3 regions of the Klebsiella sp. SYXHC3 genome follow, and region 1 is predicted to be linked to each of the others. Evidence: predicted binding sites of a transcription regulator. Region 1 holds the regulator's gene; each other region holds the start of a gene.
What was found. Region 1 encodes PhoB, which activates phosphate uptake and scavenging genes when phosphate is short. Its sites were predicted from a motif close to CTGTCATAAAACTGNCNNAT; they were not measured.
Positions count from the first base shown of each region.

Region 2: uvrB (excinuclease ABC subunit UvrB) is a predicted target of PhoB. The motif match lies at 3,873-3,892, and genes of this name have one in related genera.
Region 3: glpT (glycerol-3-phosphate transporter) is a predicted target of PhoB. The motif match lies at 4,447-4,466, and genes of this name have one in related genera.

Region 1 is NZ_JBXUNG010000003.1:115,940-122,025, forward strand. It holds gene sbcC (exonuclease subunit SbcC) at 1-779, opposite strand, end outside; gene sbcD (exonuclease subunit SbcD) at 776-1,978, opposite strand; gene phoB (phosphate response regulator transcription factor PhoB) at 2,198-2,887, shown strand; gene phoR (phosphate regulon sensor histidine kinase PhoR) at 2,909-4,204, shown strand; gene brnQ (branched-chain amino acid transporter carrier protein BrnQ) at 4,618-5,937, shown strand; gene proY (proline-specific permease ProY) at 6,061-6,086, shown strand, end outside.
Region 2 is NZ_JBXUNG010000006.1:34,979-41,064, forward strand. It holds gene bioB (biotin synthase BioB) at 1-969, shown strand, start outside; gene bioF (8-amino-7-oxononanoate synthase) at 966-2,123, shown strand; gene bioC (malonyl-ACP O-methyltransferase BioC) at 2,107-2,862, shown strand; gene bioD (dethiobiotin synthase) at 2,855-3,544, shown strand; gene uvrB (excinuclease ABC subunit UvrB) at 4,145-6,086, shown strand, end outside.
Region 3 is NZ_JBXUNG010000001.1:1,331,338-1,337,423, reverse strand. It holds gene AC2CGP_RS06475 (nicotinamide mononucleotide deamidase-related protein YfaY) at 1-265, shown strand, start outside; gene glpC (anaerobic glycerol-3-phosphate dehydrogenase subunit GlpC) at 267-1,454, opposite strand; gene glpB (glycerol-3-phosphate dehydrogenase subunit GlpB) at 1,451-2,710, opposite strand; gene glpA (anaerobic glycerol-3-phosphate dehydrogenase subunit A) at 2,700-4,322, opposite strand; gene glpT (glycerol-3-phosphate transporter) at 4,593-5,939, shown strand; gene glpQ (glycerophosphodiester phosphodiesterase) at 5,949-6,086, shown strand, end outside.

The sequences.
Region 1 (6,086 bases):
GTGGCTTCCGCGTTTAGCTCCTGACGGCGGCGCAGCCACTGTAGGCCATTTTGCTGGCAGGTCTGTTCGGCAAGCTGCTGCTGTTCTTCAGCAGTAAGTACTTGCAAACTTTGCTGTAACGCCTGCTGCTGCTCATCATTTAACAGTACGACGCCGGAGGCCTGCGCCTGCAGCTTTTCCAGCTCAATGCGGGCGAGTTTATGTTTTTCAAAGACCTGCGCGGAAATTTGCCCGTAAATTTCAGTCCCGGTCAGCTCTTCCAGCAGCTCGGCGCGCTCTTTCGGTTTGGCATTGAGGAAAGCGGCGAATTGCCCCTGCGAAAGCAGCATTGAACGGGTAAAGCGCCCATAGTCGAGGCCGGTAATTGATGCCGTCAGCTCCAGTTTATCTTTGACCTTGTCGGCAAGAATTTTCCCGTCGTCGCAGCGCGCCAGCTCAACGCGCGGCGCCTGTAGATTGCCATCCGGCTGGTTGCGGGCGCGGTTCTGGCTCCAGAAGGCGCGATAGGCGGTGCCCCGGACCTCAAATTCAACTTCCGCCAGGCACTCGGCGGTGTCGCGGGTCATCAGATCGTTTTGCGATTGCGATACGCTGCTCAGGCGCGGCGTTTCGTGGTACAGCGCGAGACAGATAGCATCTAACAGGGTGGTTTTCCCGGCGCCGGTCGGCCCGGTAATCGCGAATAACCCATTGCTGGCGAACGGTTCAGCGGTAAAGTCGATTTTCCATTCGCCTTTCAGCGAGTTAAGGTTTTTCAGGCGTAGGCTCAGGATTCTCACAGGCGTTCCTCACCGTTCAGGCTATGCAGCGTTTCCGTAAACAGTTGCTCCAGCCGCTGTTGCTGTGGAGCATCAAGAGTTTCCAGCGCCAGGCGGCGGGCAAACACCTCTTCGACCTGCAGTTCGCTCAGCGTTTCCCGCTGAACGCCGGCCAGAATGCGTTCACGCTGGGCGCGACTGCGACGCACCAGCAGCACTTCCACCGGCAGCGATTCGGTCTGCTGCTGAATTTTTCTTTGGATATCGTGCAGGTATTCATCGCTGGTGATTTCGATATCCAGCCATACCGGCGGCTGCTGCGCGCTATCCTGCCACTGCTGAAGTTGTTCGGTGATGCTGGCGAAATCGCCTTTCAGTACCGCCAGCGGCTGGGTGATCGGCACCGTTAGCGGGGTGACTTCACTGAGCTTGCCCTCGCTGAATGAGACCAGATTAACGCTTTTGTTTTTTCCGGTTTCATCAAAACTCAGCGGCAGCGGCGAACCGCTGTAGCGAATATGCTCGCAGCCGCCAACCAACTGGGCGCGATGAATATGGCCGAGCGCGATGTAATCGGCGGGCGGAAAGCGGTTGGCCGGGAAGGCGTCGAGGGTGCCGATATAGATTTCACGGACCGCGTCGCTTTTGCTGGCGCCGACGGTGGTGAGGTGGCCGCTGGCAATAATCGGTAGTGCCCGTTCGCCGCGCAGATCGCAGGCCTGCTGATATTGCTGCTGATAGTAGTCGCTGATGGCGGTGAGCAACTGCTGCTGTTTTTCGCCGCTGGAGTGGCCAGCCTGGCTGACCACCAGTTCGCGCGGGCGCAAAAACGGCACCGGGCAGAAGACCGCGCCGGGCTCGCCGTCGCGCCGCGGCAAGATAAAGGGCGCGTGGCCGGCGTTGGCGACCACGGTGGTTTTCAGAAAGGCGAGAATTTCGCGCGACTCGTTTAACGTCGCTACCGAATCGTGGTTGCCCGCCAGCACCACCAACTGGCAGCCGGTTTGCTGCAGCTGAACGACAAAACGGTTATACAGTTCGCGGGCGTAGCTCGGCGGAGAGCCGGTATCAAAAATATCGCCAGCGACGATAATGGCATCCACCTCGTGTTCCTGCGCGCGCGCCAGCAGCCAGTCGAGAAAGGCGGCGTGTTCGTCCGCGCGGCTTTTGCTATAGAAGTTCTGGCCGAGGTGCCAGTCGGAGGTATGAAGGATGCGCATAAAAATTCCGTTGCGATAAAAGCCAGGCGGCCATTATAACGTCGATCCCGCCGCCCGTATTCCTTTTGCCATATTACCGCGAGACTGGATGCGTTAAGTGCGTGTCATCATTCAAAATCCGCATTCATCAGACGGTCATTTTTTCATAAATCTGTCACAAATCTGACGCATAATGGCCGCGCACTTCTATACTGATGGCTAAAAAACACAGGGTAAATAATGGCGAGAAGAATTCTGGTCGTTGAAGATGAAGCTCCAATCCGCGAAATGGTCTGCTTTGTTCTGGAGCAAAACGGCTTTCAGCCCGTCGAGGCGGAAGATTTTGACAGTGCGGTGAATCAACTCAATGAACCCTGGCCCGATTTGATTCTCCTTGACTGGATGTTGCCGGGCGGATCGGGGCTACAGTTTATTAAACAGCTTAAGCGCGAAGCGATGACCCGCGATATTCCGGTGGTGATGCTGACGGCGCGCGGCGAAGAAGAAGATCGCGTTCGCGGTCTGGAAACCGGTGCGGATGATTACATTACCAAACCGTTTTCGCCGAAGGAGCTGGTGGCGCGAATTAAGGCGGTGATGCGGCGTATTTCGCCAATGGCGGTCGAAGAGGTGATTGAGATGCAGGGGCTGAGCCTGGATCCCTCCTCGCATCGCGTCATGACCGGTGAAAACCCGCTGGATATGGGGCCGACCGAGTTTAAATTATTACACTTCTTTATGACCCACCCGGAACGCGTATACAGCCGTGAACAGCTGCTGAATCACGTTTGGGGAACCAACGTTTACGTTGAAGACCGGACGGTGGATGTGCATATTCGCCGCCTGCGCAAAGCGCTGGAACATAGCGGCCATGACCGGATGGTACAGACGGTTCGCGGCACGGGATATCGTTTCTCCGCCCGTTTCTGAATTTTGACAGGAGTGTGACCCGTGCTGGAACGGCTGTCATGGAAAAGGCTGGCGCTTGAGCTTTTCTTATGTTGTATACCGGCCCTGATCCTCGGGGCGTTTTTCGGTCATCTGCCGTGGTTTTTACTGGCGGCGGTGACCGGATTGCTTATTTGGCATTTCTGGAATTTGTTACGTCTGTCGTGGTGGCTGTGGGTCGATCGCAGTATGACGCCGCCGCCGGGAAGCGGCAGTTGGGAACCGCTGCTGTATGGTCTGCATCAAATGCAGATGCGTAATAAAAAACGTCGTCGCGAACTGGGAAGCCTCATCAAGCGCTTTCGCAGCGGGGCGGAATCCTTACCCGATGCGGTGGTGCTGACCACCGAAGAGGGCGCCATCTTCTGGTGTAACGGCCTGGCGCAACAAATCCTTAATCTACGCTGGCCGGACGATAGCGGGCAGAATATCCTCAACCTGCTGCGCTACCCAGAGTTTGCTAACTATCTGAAAAACCGTGATTTCACCAAGCCCCTTAATCTGGTGCTCAATAACGCCCGTCATCTGGAAATTCGCGTGATGCCTTATAGCGATAAACAGTGGTTGATGGTGGCGCGCGATGTCACGCAAATGCACCAGTTGGAAGGCGCGCGGCGCAACTTTTTCGCCAACGTCAGCCACGAGCTGCGCACGCCGCTCACCGTACTGCAGGGTTATCTCGAGATGATGCAGGAGCAGGTGCTGGAAGGGCCGACGCGGGAAAAAGCGCTGCATACCATGCGTGAGCAAACGCAGCGGATGGAAGGGTTGGTGAAGCAGTTGCTGACGCTCTCGCGTATTGAAGCCGCGCCGGTGCTGGCGATGAATGATAAAATCGACGTCCCGATGATGCTGCGGGTGGTTGAGCGCGAGGCGCAAACCCTCAGCCAGGGTAAGCATCAGCTGCACTTTAGCGTCGATGAAACTCTCCAGGTGATGGGCAACGAAGAGCAGTTGCGCAGCGCGATTTCCAATCTGGTGTACAACGCCGTTAACCATACGCCAGCGGGAACTGAGATTCACGTCAGCTGGCAGCGGGCGCCACACGGCGCGCTGTTTAGCGTTGAGGACAACGGCCCTGGCATCGGGCCTGAACATCTCCCCCGGTTGACCGAGCGGTTCTACCGCGTCGACAAGGCGCGCTCCCGGCAAACCGGCGGCAGCGGTTTAGGGCTGGCTATTGTGAAACATGCGGTTAGCCATCACGAAAGCCGGCTGGAAATCGAAAGTACGGTCGGGAAGGGAACGCGCTTTAGCTTCCTGTTGCCGGAACGTTTAATTGCCAAAAATGTCGCCTGAGGCGGCGTCTGTCAGCTTTCCTTGCCAATGACCAGCTTCGGCTGGTCATTTTCATTTGCAGTCAACTTTTCGTTGCGTATTAAACGAACGCCTGGTTATTTATTGTTCGCATGATTAGCCACGCGTTTTGCGTCGTTATGGTCAATTAATCCAGGTTCAAAATCATAGTTAGCATAATCATCTGGTTTTACGATCCCACCTTGCTTTAAAACGTTATAAGCGTTTAAATTGCCCCCTATGCAGTCCCGGTAAGACTGCTTTTGCGTGGTAATTCAAAAAACAATTCTTTTCCACGCCGCTTCGAGAGCATATCTCGCTGAGTTTACAGGCAATGGCCGCTGTATCATCCCGAAAGGAAGGCACGGTATTTTTCCGTTTTTTACAACACCACATCCACAGGCAGTAATGAATTTATGACCCATCAGTTAAAATCTCGCGACATCATCGCGCTGGGCTTTATGACCTTCGCGCTGTTCGTTGGCGCAGGCAACATTATCTTCCCTCCGATGGTTGGCTTACAGGCCGGCGAACACGTCTGGACCGCAGCCATTGGCTTCCTGATTACCGCCGTGGGTTTGCCGGTGCTAACGGTAGTCGCGCTGGCGAAAGTCGGCGGCGGCGTTGAGCGTCTGAGCTCGCCAATCGGCAAAGTTGCGGGCATTCTGCTGGCCGTGGTGTGCTACCTGGCGGTTGGGCCGCTGTTCGCGACCCCGCGTACCGCCACCGTTTCATTTGAAGTGGGGATTGCTCCGCTGACCGGCGACGGCGCGCTGCCGCTGCTTATCTATAGCGTTATCTATTTCGCGCTGGTGATTCTGGTTTCTCTCTATCCGGGCAAACTGCTGGATACCGTCGGCAATTTCCTGGCGCCGCTGAAAATTATCGCCCTGGTCGTGCTCGCGGTGGCCGCGGTTATCTGGCCGGCCGGCCCGATTAGCGACGCGATGGAAGCCTATCGTACCGCGCCGTTCTCTAATGGTTTCGTCAATGGCTACCTGACCATGGACACGCTGGGGGCGATGGTCTTTGGTATCGTTATCGTTAATGCTGCGCGTTCCCGCGGCGTTAGCGAAGCCCGATTGCTGACCCGATACACCGTCTGGGCTGGTCTGATGGCCGGCGTGGGCCTGACGCTGCTGTACCTGGCGCTGTTCCGCCTGGGTTCCGATAGCGCGACGCTGGTCGATCAGTCGGCAAACGGCGCGGCTATTCTGCACTCCTACGTGCAGCATACCTTCGGCGGCGCGGGCAGCTTCCTGCTGGCGGCATTGATATTTATCGCCTGTCTGGTCACCGCGGTTGGCCTGACCTGCGCCTGCGCTGAGTTCTTCGCGCAGTATCTGCCGCTGTCGTATCGTTCGCTGGTGTTTATTCTCGGCCTGTTCTCCATGGCGGTTTCTAACCTGGGGCTCAGCCATCTGATTCAGATCTCGATTCCGGTGTTAACCGCTATTTATCCGCCGTGTATCGCACTGGTGGTATTAAGCTTTACCCGCGGTTGGTGGCATAATTCCTCCCGCGTTATCGCGCCGGCAATGTTTATCAGCCTGATGTTTGGTATCATTGACGGTGTTAAAGCATCGGCGTTCGCAGATATCCTGCCGCAATGGACCGCGAGCCTGCCGCTGGCAGCGCAAGGTCTGGCATGGTTGCTGCCAACCGCGGTGATGGCTGTGCTGGCCGCGATCATCGATCGCGCAGCGGGTAGCCCGGTGGTCTCAAAAGCCCACTAACCGACGCTTTACGCAGGTGTTTAACCACGGGACTTAAGGTCCCGTGGTTTTTTGTTTTTTTGGTCATTCCCTTTTGCGTTTTGCCCCCGCAAAGCACAAACGAGAAAAACGGCATGGAACACGATGGAAAGTAGTAACAAGCTTAAGCG
Region 2 (6,086 bases), on a different contig from region 1:
TTTGAAGCGCAGCAAATCCACCGCCAGCATTTTGACCCGCGTCAGGTACAGGTCAGTACGTTGCTGTCGATTAAAACCGGCGCTTGTCCGGAAGATTGTAAATATTGCCCGCAAAGCGCACGCTACAAAACCGGTCTTGAATCCGAGCGCCTGATGGAAGTCGAGCAGGTGCTGGAATCAGCGCGTCAGGCGAAAAACGCTGGCTCGACCCGCTTCTGCATGGGCGCGGCGTGGAAGAACCCCAACGACCGCGATATGCCGTACCTGGAACAGATGGTGAAAGGCGTCAAGGCGCTGGGGCTGGAGTCCTGTATGACGCTCGGTACCCTTACCGATAGTCAGGCGCAGCGTCTGGCCGGCGCGGGGCTTGATTACTACAACCATAACCTCGACACCTCACCGGAATTTTACGGCAACATCATCACCACCCGTACCTATCAGGAGCGTCTGGATACGCTGGATAAGGTGCGCGATGCCGGGATTAAAGTGTGCTCCGGCGGCATCGTCGGGTTGGGGGAAACCGTGAACGATCGCGCCGGGCTGCTGCTGCAGTTGGCCAATCTGCCAACGCCGCCGGAAAGCGTGCCCATCAATATGCTGGTGAAGGTCAAGGGCACGCCGCTGGCGGATAACGACGATGTCGACGCCTTCGATTTCATCCGCACGATCGCTATTGCGCGCATCATGATGCCAACCTCCTACGTGCGTCTCTCCGCCGGGCGCGAGCAGATGAACGAGCAGACTCAGGCGATGTGCTTTATGGCCGGGGCGAACTCGATTTTCTATGGCTGCAAGCTACTGACGACGCCTAACCCGGAAGAAGATAAAGACCTGCAGCTGTTCCGCAAGCTAGGGATTAACCCGCAGCAGACGGCGGTGCTGGAAGGCGATAATGAGCAGCAGCAGCGCCTGGAGCAGGCCTTACTCACCCCGGACACAGAGGAATACTACAACGCGGCGGCGCTATGAGTTGGCAGCAACGAATCGATCGAGCGCTGGATGAACGGCGGGCGGCGGAGGCTTTACGTCGCCGCCTGCCGGTAAGCCACGGCGCCGGACGCTGGCTGGAGCGTGAAGGGGAGCGCTGGCTCAACTTCTCCAGTAATGACTACCTCGGCCTGAGCCAGCATGGCGAGATTATCGCCGCCTGGCAGCAGGGAGCGGAACGTTATGGCGTCGGTTCCGGCGGGTCGGGCCACGTTAGCGGCTATAGCGAGGCGCATCGCGCGCTGGAAGAGGAACTTGCCGACTGGCTGGGCTATCCGCGCGCGTTGCTGTTTATCTCCGGCTTTGCCGCGAATCAGGCGTTGATTGCCGCGCTGGCGGAAAAAGACGATCGGATTGTGGCCGATCGCCTGAGCCATGCCTCCCTGCTAGAGGCGGCAAGCCTCAGCCCGGCGCAGCTGCGCCGCTTTACCCACAATGACCCGCAACAGCTCGCTCAACTGCTGGCGAAACCGCTGGACGGCCAGCAGTTAGTCGTTACCGAAGGGATTTTCAGCATGGACGGCGACAGCGCGCCGCTGGCTGACATTCAGGCGGCAGCCCGCAGCGCCGGCGCATTATTACTGGTTGATGATGCTCACGGAATCGGGGCGATTGGCGATGAAGGGCGCGGAAGCTGTCATACGCAGGCGGTTCGCCCGGAGCTGCTGGTAGTCACCTTCGGCAAGGCGTTTGGGGTAAGCGGCGCGGCGGTACTGTGCAGTGAATCGATGGCCGATTATCTGCTGCAGTTTGCCCGTCATCTCATCTACAGCACCGCGATGCCCCCGGCGCAGGCGGTAGCGCTGAGCGCGGCGTTGCGGATCATTCGTAGCGATGAGGGCCAGCAGCGGCGGGAAACCCTGACCGCCCGCATCCGTCAGTTCCGCGCAGGAATGGGCGATGTTTCGCTGGGGCTGACCGATTCCCGGAGCGCGATTCAGCCGCTGATTGTCGGCGATAACGCGCGAGCGCTTGCTCTGGCCTCCAGCCTACGCGAGGCCGGCTGCTGGGCTACCGCCATTCGCCCGCCGACGGTTCCCGTCGGCGGCGCTCGCCTGCGCCTGACTCTGACTGCCGCTCATCAGGCCGAGGACATTGCGCGTTTACTGGAGGTGCTGCATGGCCAAGGTGAATAAGCAGGCGGTCGCCGCGGCGTTTGGTCGGGCGGCCAGCGGCTATACGCAACATGATGAGCTGCAGCGCCGCAGCGCCGAATTGCTGCTGCGCCAGTTGGCGAGGAGCGATTTTTCCCGGGTGCTCGATGCCGGCTGCGGCCCCGGCAGCATGAGCCGTTACTGGCGCGAAGCGGGAAGCGAAGTTACCGCGCTGGATCTCTCCGCCGGGATGCTGGCGCAGGCGCAACGCAACGGCGCCGCGCAGCATTATCTACAGGGCGATATCGAAGCGCTGCCGCTGCCGGATGCCTGCTTCGATCTGGCATGGAGTAACCTGGCGGTGCAGTGGTGTGACGAGCTAAGCGCGGCAATCGGCGAGCTGTACCGGGTGGTGCGGCCCGGCGGGCGAGTAGCGTTCACCACGTTGCTCGCCGGATCGCTACCGGAACTCAATCAAGCGTGGCGGGCGGTCGACGACCATCCCCATGCTAACCGTTTTCTCAGCGAACAGGCGGTAAGGGCGGCGCTGAGCGGCCTGCGCGCCGAAGGCGTCGTGCATCAGATTAGCTTACCGTTCGCCGACGCGTTAAGCGCCATGCGCTCGCTAAAGGGCATTGGCGCTACCCACTTACATCAGGGGCGGGCGTCTGCTCCGCTTAGCCGCGGCAAGCTGCGTGAACTGCAACTGGCCTGGCCGCAACAGCAGGGCCAGTGCCCGCTGACGTATCATCTTTTTACAGGAGTCATTGAACGTGACTAAACGTTTCTTCGTCACCGGAACCGATACTGAAGTCGGTAAAACCGTCGCCAGCAGCGCGCTGCTGCAGGCGGCGAATCAGCTGGGATTTAACACCGCAGGCTATAAGCCGGTGGCTTCCGGGAGCGACCTGACCGCACAAGGGTTACGCAATGAAGATGCGCTGGCCCTGCAGCGTAATAGCCGGGTGGCGCTGCGCTATGAACAGGTTAACCCTTATACTTTTGCCGAACCGACCTCGCCGCATATTATTAGCGCCGATGAAGGGCGACCGATTGCCGCGACGACGCTTTCCAGCGGTTTACGCGAACTGGAGCGCCTGGCCGACTGGGTGCTGGTGGAAGGGGCGGGCGGCTGGTTTACGCCGCTCTCGGAAACCCTGACCTTCGCCGACTGGGCGCAGCAGGAGCAATTGCCGGTGATTTTAGTGGTCGGCGTCAAACTTGGCTGTATCAATCACGCGATGCTCACCGCCCAGGCGGTACGCGAAGCCGGGCTGCCGCTCGTGGGCTGGATCGCCAACGATATCCAGCCACCGGGTAAACGCCATCGCGAATATCTGCAAACCTTAACGCGGGTATTGCCAGCGCCGCTGCTGGGGGAAATTCCCTGGCTTGCCGACGCATCGCAGCGTCAGGATCTCGCGCAGTACCTGGATCTGACCCCCTGCAATAACCCCGCATAAACCTGCGAGACGGCTCTATTTTTTGTTGACAGGACGATGAAATGTGGTCCAGAAAACGCAAAAAATCCAGCCGTCTTTAGCTGATAAATATCAAAAAAAATTCGATAATTTTTTTTAGCCACGGGCTTTGGTCCGATGAGACTTTTCTGCCGGGTGGCAGACCTCGCGGCCTGCAGGCAGTTATCCACTATTCCTGTGGATAACCTTGTGTATTAGAGTTAGAAAACTTGCGGTAAGCTAGAGAGTACGCGGCCTGCGAGCAAATTGGCGCGAAACCCGTCTTTTGGTAAATTATGTTTTATTTCAGCAAGTTAAATAAAAGCAATGGCTGTCAGAAAAGTGTCACCGGCTGCCATAAAAGATTCATTACCTTGCTTGACAAATGTTAAATGATAAATGTTTCTGGGGATAACCACACAGGCTGGTGGATTATTCCGCAAAGCGCGCATTTTACGCCCGCAGTCGGACGACCGCGCGTCCTTTTGCCGCCATACAATAATGCGATACTGTTTTTATATCCAGTATTATTTATTGGCAAAAATGAAACTGAAGGGTAGAATTAAACACCTGCTGGCCAATCCCATCTTCAGGTCCTGAAATATGAGCAAACCATTCAAGCTGCACTCCGCATTCCGTCCTTCCGGCGATCAGCCCGAAGCCATCCGCCGTCTGGAAGAGGGGCTGGAAGATGGCCTTGCGCATCAAACCCTGCTTGGGGTAACCGGTTCGGGGAAAACCTTCACCATCGCCAACGTTATCGCTGACTTACAGCGCCCGACGATGGTGCTGGCGCCGAACAAAACCCTGGCGGCGCAGCTGTATGGCGAGATGAAAGAGTTCTTTCCCGAGAATGCGGTGGAGTATTTTGTCTCCTACTACGATTATTACCAGCCTGAAGCCTACGTACCGAGCTCGGATACCTTTATCGAAAAAGACGCCTCGGTGAACGAACACATTGAGCAGATGCGTCTGTCGGCCACCAAAGCGTTGCTCGAACGGCGTGATGTAGTGGTGGTGGCTTCGGTTTCCGCCATCTACGGTCTTGGCGACCCGGATCTGTATCTGAAGATGATGCTGCACCTGACCACCGGCATGCTGATCGACCAGCGGGCGATCCTGCGTCGGCTGGCGGAACTGCAATACACCCGCAACGATCAGGCCTTCCAGCGCGGCACTTTCCGCGTCCGCGGCGAGGTTATCGATGTTTTCCCGGCGGAATCCGATGATATCGCGCTGCGTATTGAACTGTTTGACGAAGAGGTCGAGCGGCTATCGCTGTTTGACCCGCTGACCGGCCACGTCGAATCGTCCATTCCACGCTATACCATCTATCCGAAGACCCACTACGTTACGCCGCGCGAGCGTATCGTACAGGCGATGGAAGAGATCAAAGACGAGCTGGCTGACCGCCGCAAGGTCCTGCTGGCGAACAATAAACTGCTTGAAGAGCAGCGGCTGAGCCAGCGCACTCAGTTCGACCTCGAAATGATGAACGAGCTGGGCTACTGCTCGGGGATTGAAAACTACTCGCGCTTTCTCTCCGGGCGCGGGCCGGGCGAGCCGCCGCCGACGCTGTTCGACTACCTGCCGGCGGATGGCCTGCTGGTTATCGATGAATCGCACGTGACTATCCCGCAAATCGGCGGTATGTACCGTGGCGACCGGGCGCGTAAAGAGACGCTGGTGGAATATGGCTTTCGCCTGCCGTCAGCGCTGGATAACCGGCCGATGAAGTTCGAAGAGTTTGAAGCGCTGGCACCCCAGACCATCTACGTTTCAGCGACGCCGGGTCCCTATGAGCTGGAAAAATCCGGCGATGAGGTGGTAGACCAGGTCGTTCGCCCAACGGGCCTACTGGATCCGGTTATCGAAGTGCGGCCGGTGGCGACGCAGGTCGACGATCTGTTATCAGAAATCCGTACCCGTGCGGCGATCAATGAGCGTGTACTGGTGACGACGCTGACCAAACGCATGGCGGAGGATTTAACCGAATACCTGGAAGAGCACGGTGAACGGGTGCGCTATCTGCACTCCGATATCGATACCGTCGAGCGTATGGAAATTATTCGCGATCTGCGTCTTGGCGAGTTCGACGTGCTGGTGGGGATCAACCTGCTGCGCGAAGGGCTGGATATGCCGGAAGTATCGCTGGTGGCGATACTTGATGCCGATAAAGAGGGCTTCCTGCGTTCCGAGCGCTCGCTTATCCAGACCATCGGCCGCGCGGCGCGTAACGTGAACGGTAAGGCGATTCTTTACGGTGATAAAATCACGCCATCGATGGCGAAGGCGATCGGTGAAACCGAACGCCGCCGCGAGAAGCAGCAGCGTTATAACGAAGAGCACGGTATTGTGCCGCAGGGTCTTAATAAGAAAGTGGTCGATATTCTGGCGCTGGGTCAGAACATCGCGAAGACCAAAGCCAAAGGCCGTGGCAAAGCCCGTTCTCCGGTGGAAGCCGATAGCGTCGAACTGACACCGAAAGCGCTGCAGCAGAAGATCCACGAGCTGGAAGGGCAAATGATGCAGCATGCCCAGAACC
Region 3 (6,086 bases), on a different contig from region 1:
CGCCGAGCGGCGCGTTAACCATTTTGCCGGGCTGGCGTTGTCGGTCAGCGGTCAGGAGGCCGATTACCTGAACTTTGTGCTGGCGACGCCGGAAGGTACGCACGCGCTGAGGGTCAAGTTCAGCGTGAATCGCCACGGGCTGTCGGTGCGGCAAGAAGTCTGCGCCATGATGGCGCTGAATATGCTGCGCCGCTGGCTCGACGGTAAGCCGGTCAGCGGCGAGCATGGTTGGATCAACGTCGTCGAGACGCTGTTTATCGACTGATTCAGGCAGGCGCGCCCAGCGCCTGCGCCAGCAGAGTAATGGGATGTTCGCAGCGCTTGCTGGTGGACATCTCAATCTGCCATTTGCAGGTTTCGCAATCGGTAATCACTACGTCCGCGCCGCTCTCCTCAATCTGGCGAAATAATGGCGCGCCAATCGCCTGCGCCGACGAATAGTTTTCCGACTTAAAGCCGAAGGTGCCGGCGATACCGCAGCACTGCGAATCCAGCACTTCCAGTTGTAGGCCCGGGATTTGGCGCAGAAGCTCAAGGGTGTATAGCGACCAGCCCATTTTTTCCATATGACATGGGGTGTGATAGACCACCTTCAGCGGCAGCGGGCGCAATGGAAGGGTTTTGCCGGCATCGAGCTGTTTCCAAATCCAGCGGGTCGCTAACTCCACCCGATCGCGCAGATCGCTGTTATCGATATCCAGGATATGGGGATATTCATCGCGCAGGGTAAAAGTACAGGTTGAAGAGGTGGCGATGATCGGCAAGCTGTTTTCGCGCATGGCGGCGACGTTGCTGTGCGCTTGCTTGCGCGCTTTGTCAAAAAAGCCGTTGGCGATAAGCGGGACGCCGCAGCATTTTTCTTTTGATAAGAGCTGCACGCCGGTACCCAGCGCGTTGACGACGCGAATCAGATCCTTACCCAATTGCGGGTGGTTATAGTTGACGTAGCAGCCATGGAAGAAAGCCACCTGCTCGCTGTACTGCGCCTGTGCGGCGGCGAGCTGGCGGTAAGCGCGGCGAAAGGTGCCGAAGCCATATTTCGGCAGCGTGCGGCGATGGTCGATTTTCAGCGCCGCGTCGAGCAGGCGGCGTACCGGTTTTAACCCCGTTGTGGCGTTGACCAGCGGCGCAAAAGGCGTGGAAAGGGTACCCATCAGGTCGGTATGGCTGAGGATGGCATCGCGCAGGGTCGGTGTTTGCTGGCTGTACTGCGCACGCGCGCGTTGAATAATATCGCCGATTTTCACATCAGATGGACAGGCCACCTCGCAGCGTTTGCAATTAATACAATATTTCAGCGCATCGTCGTACAGCGCGCCATCTTTCAGACGCAGACGTTCGCCGTCCGGCCCCGCCTGTTTCGGGCCGGGATAGCGCGGATTTACCCGGCTCACCGGGCAGGCGGTGGTACAAACCGTGCATTTTATGCAGCTTTCAAAGCGGGTATCGTTCATGACCGGCCTCCTGCAAGGGCGTGGATCTGTCTGGCGGCATGCAGCGCGGTGACGGCGCAAACGCCGCCGCCGCAGCCGAGTTGAATGGCATCGAAACCGCCGAGCAGCGAGCCGATAGCGAAAAGATTCGTTAGCGGCTGGCCGAGCAGGTGTGGGCGCAGCATGGGGTCAGTCTTCAAACCAAAGCGCTGCCACGGTTGTGATGCGAAGAAATCACGCTGATACCAGCTATCGCGCGCCAGCGTTTGCTGCAGATCAAGGCCGAGAATCGGTTCGCGCACGCTATCACGGGTGGCGACGAGACCGTTACTGAAAAAGCTACCGCTCGCCAACACGGTAAAGCGCGGACGCAGTGCGATATCGCCGTGATTTCGCGTCCAGACGGCCTCGACGGTGCCCTGCTGATGGCTGATTTTCACCACCTCGTCGCCGGCAAGCCAGGTACCGCCGGTGCGGATGAACTGGCGCTGAAGCTGGCTATGCAGGCGCATCCCCGGCACCGAAGGCGGCAGCGTCGGCAGCAGGCGCAGCGGGCAGGGCAGATGTTCTTGTAGCCAATGCCAGAGGCGATTATCCGCGAGCCCAAAACAGGCGGGCATCATCAGCAGCTCGTACTCTTGCGCCAGCGGCAGCAGCGCGGACTGCAGGGCAGGCCACAGGTTTTCATCATCAAGCACGCGGGCGATGTTGGCGGCACGGAACTCCGTAGGGTTATCGCGCAGCACATCAAGCAGCGGTAAATCAATCTCCGCCGCGGCGGCATCCACTCCGCTCTGTCCGAGGGCGGCGGCGGCCAGATGCGGTTGAAAATCGGCAAAACCGCTAATCCCCACCATGCATACGCGTTGCTGCGCGATGGGCGCCAGCGGAACCTCTTCCGGCGACAGCCACGCCGGTCGCAACGTCCCCAGCGGCGTTACCCGCAGGTGCGGTCGGCGCGCTTCGCCTTGCATGTTCGCGCCGCAGGCGGCCAGCAGCGCTTCGGTCTGTCTGGCGTATTCGAGCACCGCGTCGGCGCCGAGGCGGGAGTAGGTGTGTTCAGGAAGCTGAACGGCCAGTTGCTGAAGACCTTGTACGACATCAGTGACGGTATCGCCGTTCGGCAGCGCCGAGAGCAGGTCTAATGAAGCAGAGGAAAAGTGCAGCGCGCTTTGCCCACGGCTGATTATCACGCAGCGTAGGCCGTGTTGATTCAGCGCCAGCCCGCACAACAGCCCGGCCAGTCCGCCGCCGACGATGGCGCAATCAAATTTCATCCTGATGCTCCTTTTGCAGTCCGCATAAGCCGAGGTAGACCCAGCGGGTAAATTCACTTTCGCGCAGCGCGTCGCCCCAGGCGATGGGCTGAACGCCCTTCCAGCGCTCATTGAGAAATTCCGACAGCTGAGTTAACGACTGCGCCGGGGTGGCGACGTTGAAGCGCTGGAGCAGTCCGGCGGCGCGGCAGGCGCACAGTTCACCCTGGCAGGTGCCCATGCCGACTCGGGTACGGCGGCGCAGGTCGAGCAAATTCTTCACCGCTAGATTCTCTACCGCGTACTGCACTTCCCCGGCGGTGACCGCTTCACATTCGCAGACCAGGCTACGGTGCTGGCGGCTGTCGCCGAGCCATGCTGGGGTGCGGTCGCCGTGGCGATACACCGCCGACCCGCGCAGCGGCGTCGGTAGCGAGATAATCTTTTTCAGCGTGGTTTCTGTGGCTTCCTGCGAACCCGGTAGCGGGCGCTCCGCGGTGCGGCACGGCTCAGCATTGCCGAGTTTGCGGCAGACGGCGTCGCTGGCCCATTCCGCCATCAAACGGTAGGTCATCAACTTACCGCCGGTGATGGTGATAAAGCCTTCCATACCGTCGCGCGGGGCGTGGTCGAGCAGCACAATACCGCGGCTGACGCTGCGCCCGCTGGGATCGTCATCGCTGGCGACCAGCGGACGGACGCCGGAGTAGGCGCGTAGCACCCGGGTACGCCCCATGATCGGCGCCAGTTTTTCACCTTCGCGCAGCAGCGTATCGACCTCTTCCGTCGTCACCCGGTTATCGTCAATTTCGTCATAAGGAATATGCGTCGAGGTGGTGCCAATCAACGAAATGGTATCGCCGGGCACCAGAATATCGGCATCCGCCGGCTTGCGGCAGCGGTTAATCACCTGGTTATTAATGCGGTGATCGAGGATCAGCAGCGAGCCTTTTGCCGGGAACATGGAGATGCGCAGATCGGCGTACTCCGCGATGCGTTGGCCCCAGATCCCGGCGGCGTTGACGACGACCTGTGCGCGAATGCTACGCGCTTCGCGGTGTTGATGATCGTAGATCTGTACTCCGTACACGCGATCGCCCTGGCGCAGCAGACCGGTGACTTCGCAGCCGGTAAGGATCTGCGCACCGTGTTCGCGGGCGTCGAGCATATTGGCTGCCGTCAGGCGGAACGGATCGACGGTGCCGTCCGGTACTTGTACGGCGCCAAGCAGCGTAGGGTTGACCGCGGGTTCCAGACGCAATGCTTCAGCGGGGGTAAGCGGTTTAGCATCAATACCGGCCTGCTGACAGGCGTGGATAAAGGTTTGCTGCCAGGCCATGTCATCTTCAGGCAGGGTGATAAACAGCCCGTTGGTGGGTTCAATGCAGTGGCGGGCGATGCGACGTAAAATGCGATTCTCGCTGATACATTCGCGCGCGGATTCGCTATCGGTGACGGCATAGCGCGCGCCGCTGTGCAACAGACCATGGTTGCGGCCGGTGGCGCCGGTGGCGATATCGTGCCGCTCAATCAACGCCACACGTAACCCGCGCAGGGCGCAGTCGCGGGCGATTCCCGCGCCTGTGGCGCCGCCGCCAATAATCAGCGCATCAAATTCTTGCGTCTCGGCCATCTTCCGGTCCTCTACTTTCGTTTTACACCATTTAGCCATATCAATAGTGTGGAATGTTTGATTTCGAGCATATTTGCGCGCAATTCGAGCGTTTGCTGTGATTTTGTGCTCACATTGGAAAATTTTGTCATATATCTGTAACAAAATGTGCGATATTTCACAGTATTAGTTCTACGCTTTGCCTACCATCGCGACCTAATTAGAAGTACGTGAATAAATTAGATTTTTTGCGTCGATGTCAGTGAAACAGCAATGGCCACGGAGGCTGATATGTTAAGTATTTTTAAACCCGCAGCGCATAAAGCGCGTTTGCCGGCGGCGGAAATCGACCCGTTGTATCGTCGATTACGTTGGCAGATCTTTATTGGCATCTTCTTCGGTTATGCCGCTTACTATCTGGTTCGTAAGAACTTTGCGCTGGCGATGCCTTATCTGATTGAGCAGGGCTTCTCTCGTGGCGACCTCGGTTTCGCGCTTTCCGGTATCTCTATCGCCTACGGATTTTCGAAATTTATCATGGGCTCGGTCTCCGACCGCTCGAATCCGCGCATTTTCCTGCCGGCAGGGTTAATTCTGGCGGCGCTGGTGATGCTGGTGATGGGCTTCGTGCCGTGGGCGACTTCCAGCATCATGATCATGTTCGTATTACTGTTCCTGTGCGGATGGTTCCAGGGGATGGGCTGGCCGCCGTGTGGTCGTACCATGGTGCACTGGTGGTCGCAGAAAGAACGCGGCGGGATTGTCTCAGTGTGGAACTGCGCGCATAACGTCGGCGGCGGTATTCCGCCGCTGCTGTTCCTGTTAGGGATGGCGTGGTTTAACGACTGGCACGCGGCGCTGTATATGCCGGCCTTCGGCGCGATCCTGCTGGCGATTTTTGCCTTCGCGATGATGCGCGATACCCCGCAGTCCTGCGGTCTGCCGCCGATCGAAGAGTATAAAAACGACTATCCGGATGACTATAGCGAAAAGCACGAAGAAGAGCTGACGGCGAAGCAGATCTTTATGCAGTACATTCTGCCGAACAAGCTGCTGTGGTACATCGCGATCGCTAACGTCTTCGTTTATCTGCTGCGCTACGGCATTCTGGACTGGTCGCCGACCTACCTGAAAGAGGTCAAACACTTCGCGCTGGATAAATCTTCCTGGGCCTACTTCCTGTATGAGTACGCGGGGATCCCCGGTACTTTGCTGTGCGGCTGGATGTCGGACAAAGTGTTTAAAGGCAACCGCGGCGCGACCGGCGTGTTCTTTATGACCCTGGTGACGATTGCCACTATCGTTTACTGGCTGAACCCGCCGGGTAATCCGGGCGTCGATATGGCCTGTATGATCGTCATTGGCTTCCTGATTTACGGCCCGGTGATGCTGATCGGTCTGCATGCGCTGGAACTGGCGCCGAAAAAAGCCGCCGGCACCGCCGCGGGCTTCACCGGTCTGTTCGGTTATCTTGGCGGTTCCGTAGCCGCGAGCGCCATTGTTGGCTATACCGTCGATTTCTTCGGCTGGGATGGCGGCTTCATGGTGATGATTGGCGGTAGCGTACTGGCGGTACTGCTGTTGATTATCGTCATGCTTGGCGAGCGTCGCCATCATCAACAACTGAAACAAGCCTAAGGAGCGGCGATGAAAATGAAACTCACCGCGTTAATGAGCGGAATGATTTTGGCCAGTTCGGCGCTGTGCTTCAGCGCCGTCGCGGCAGAGAAAATTGTCATCGCCCACCGCGGCGCCAGCGGGTATCTGCCGGAACATACCCTGCCG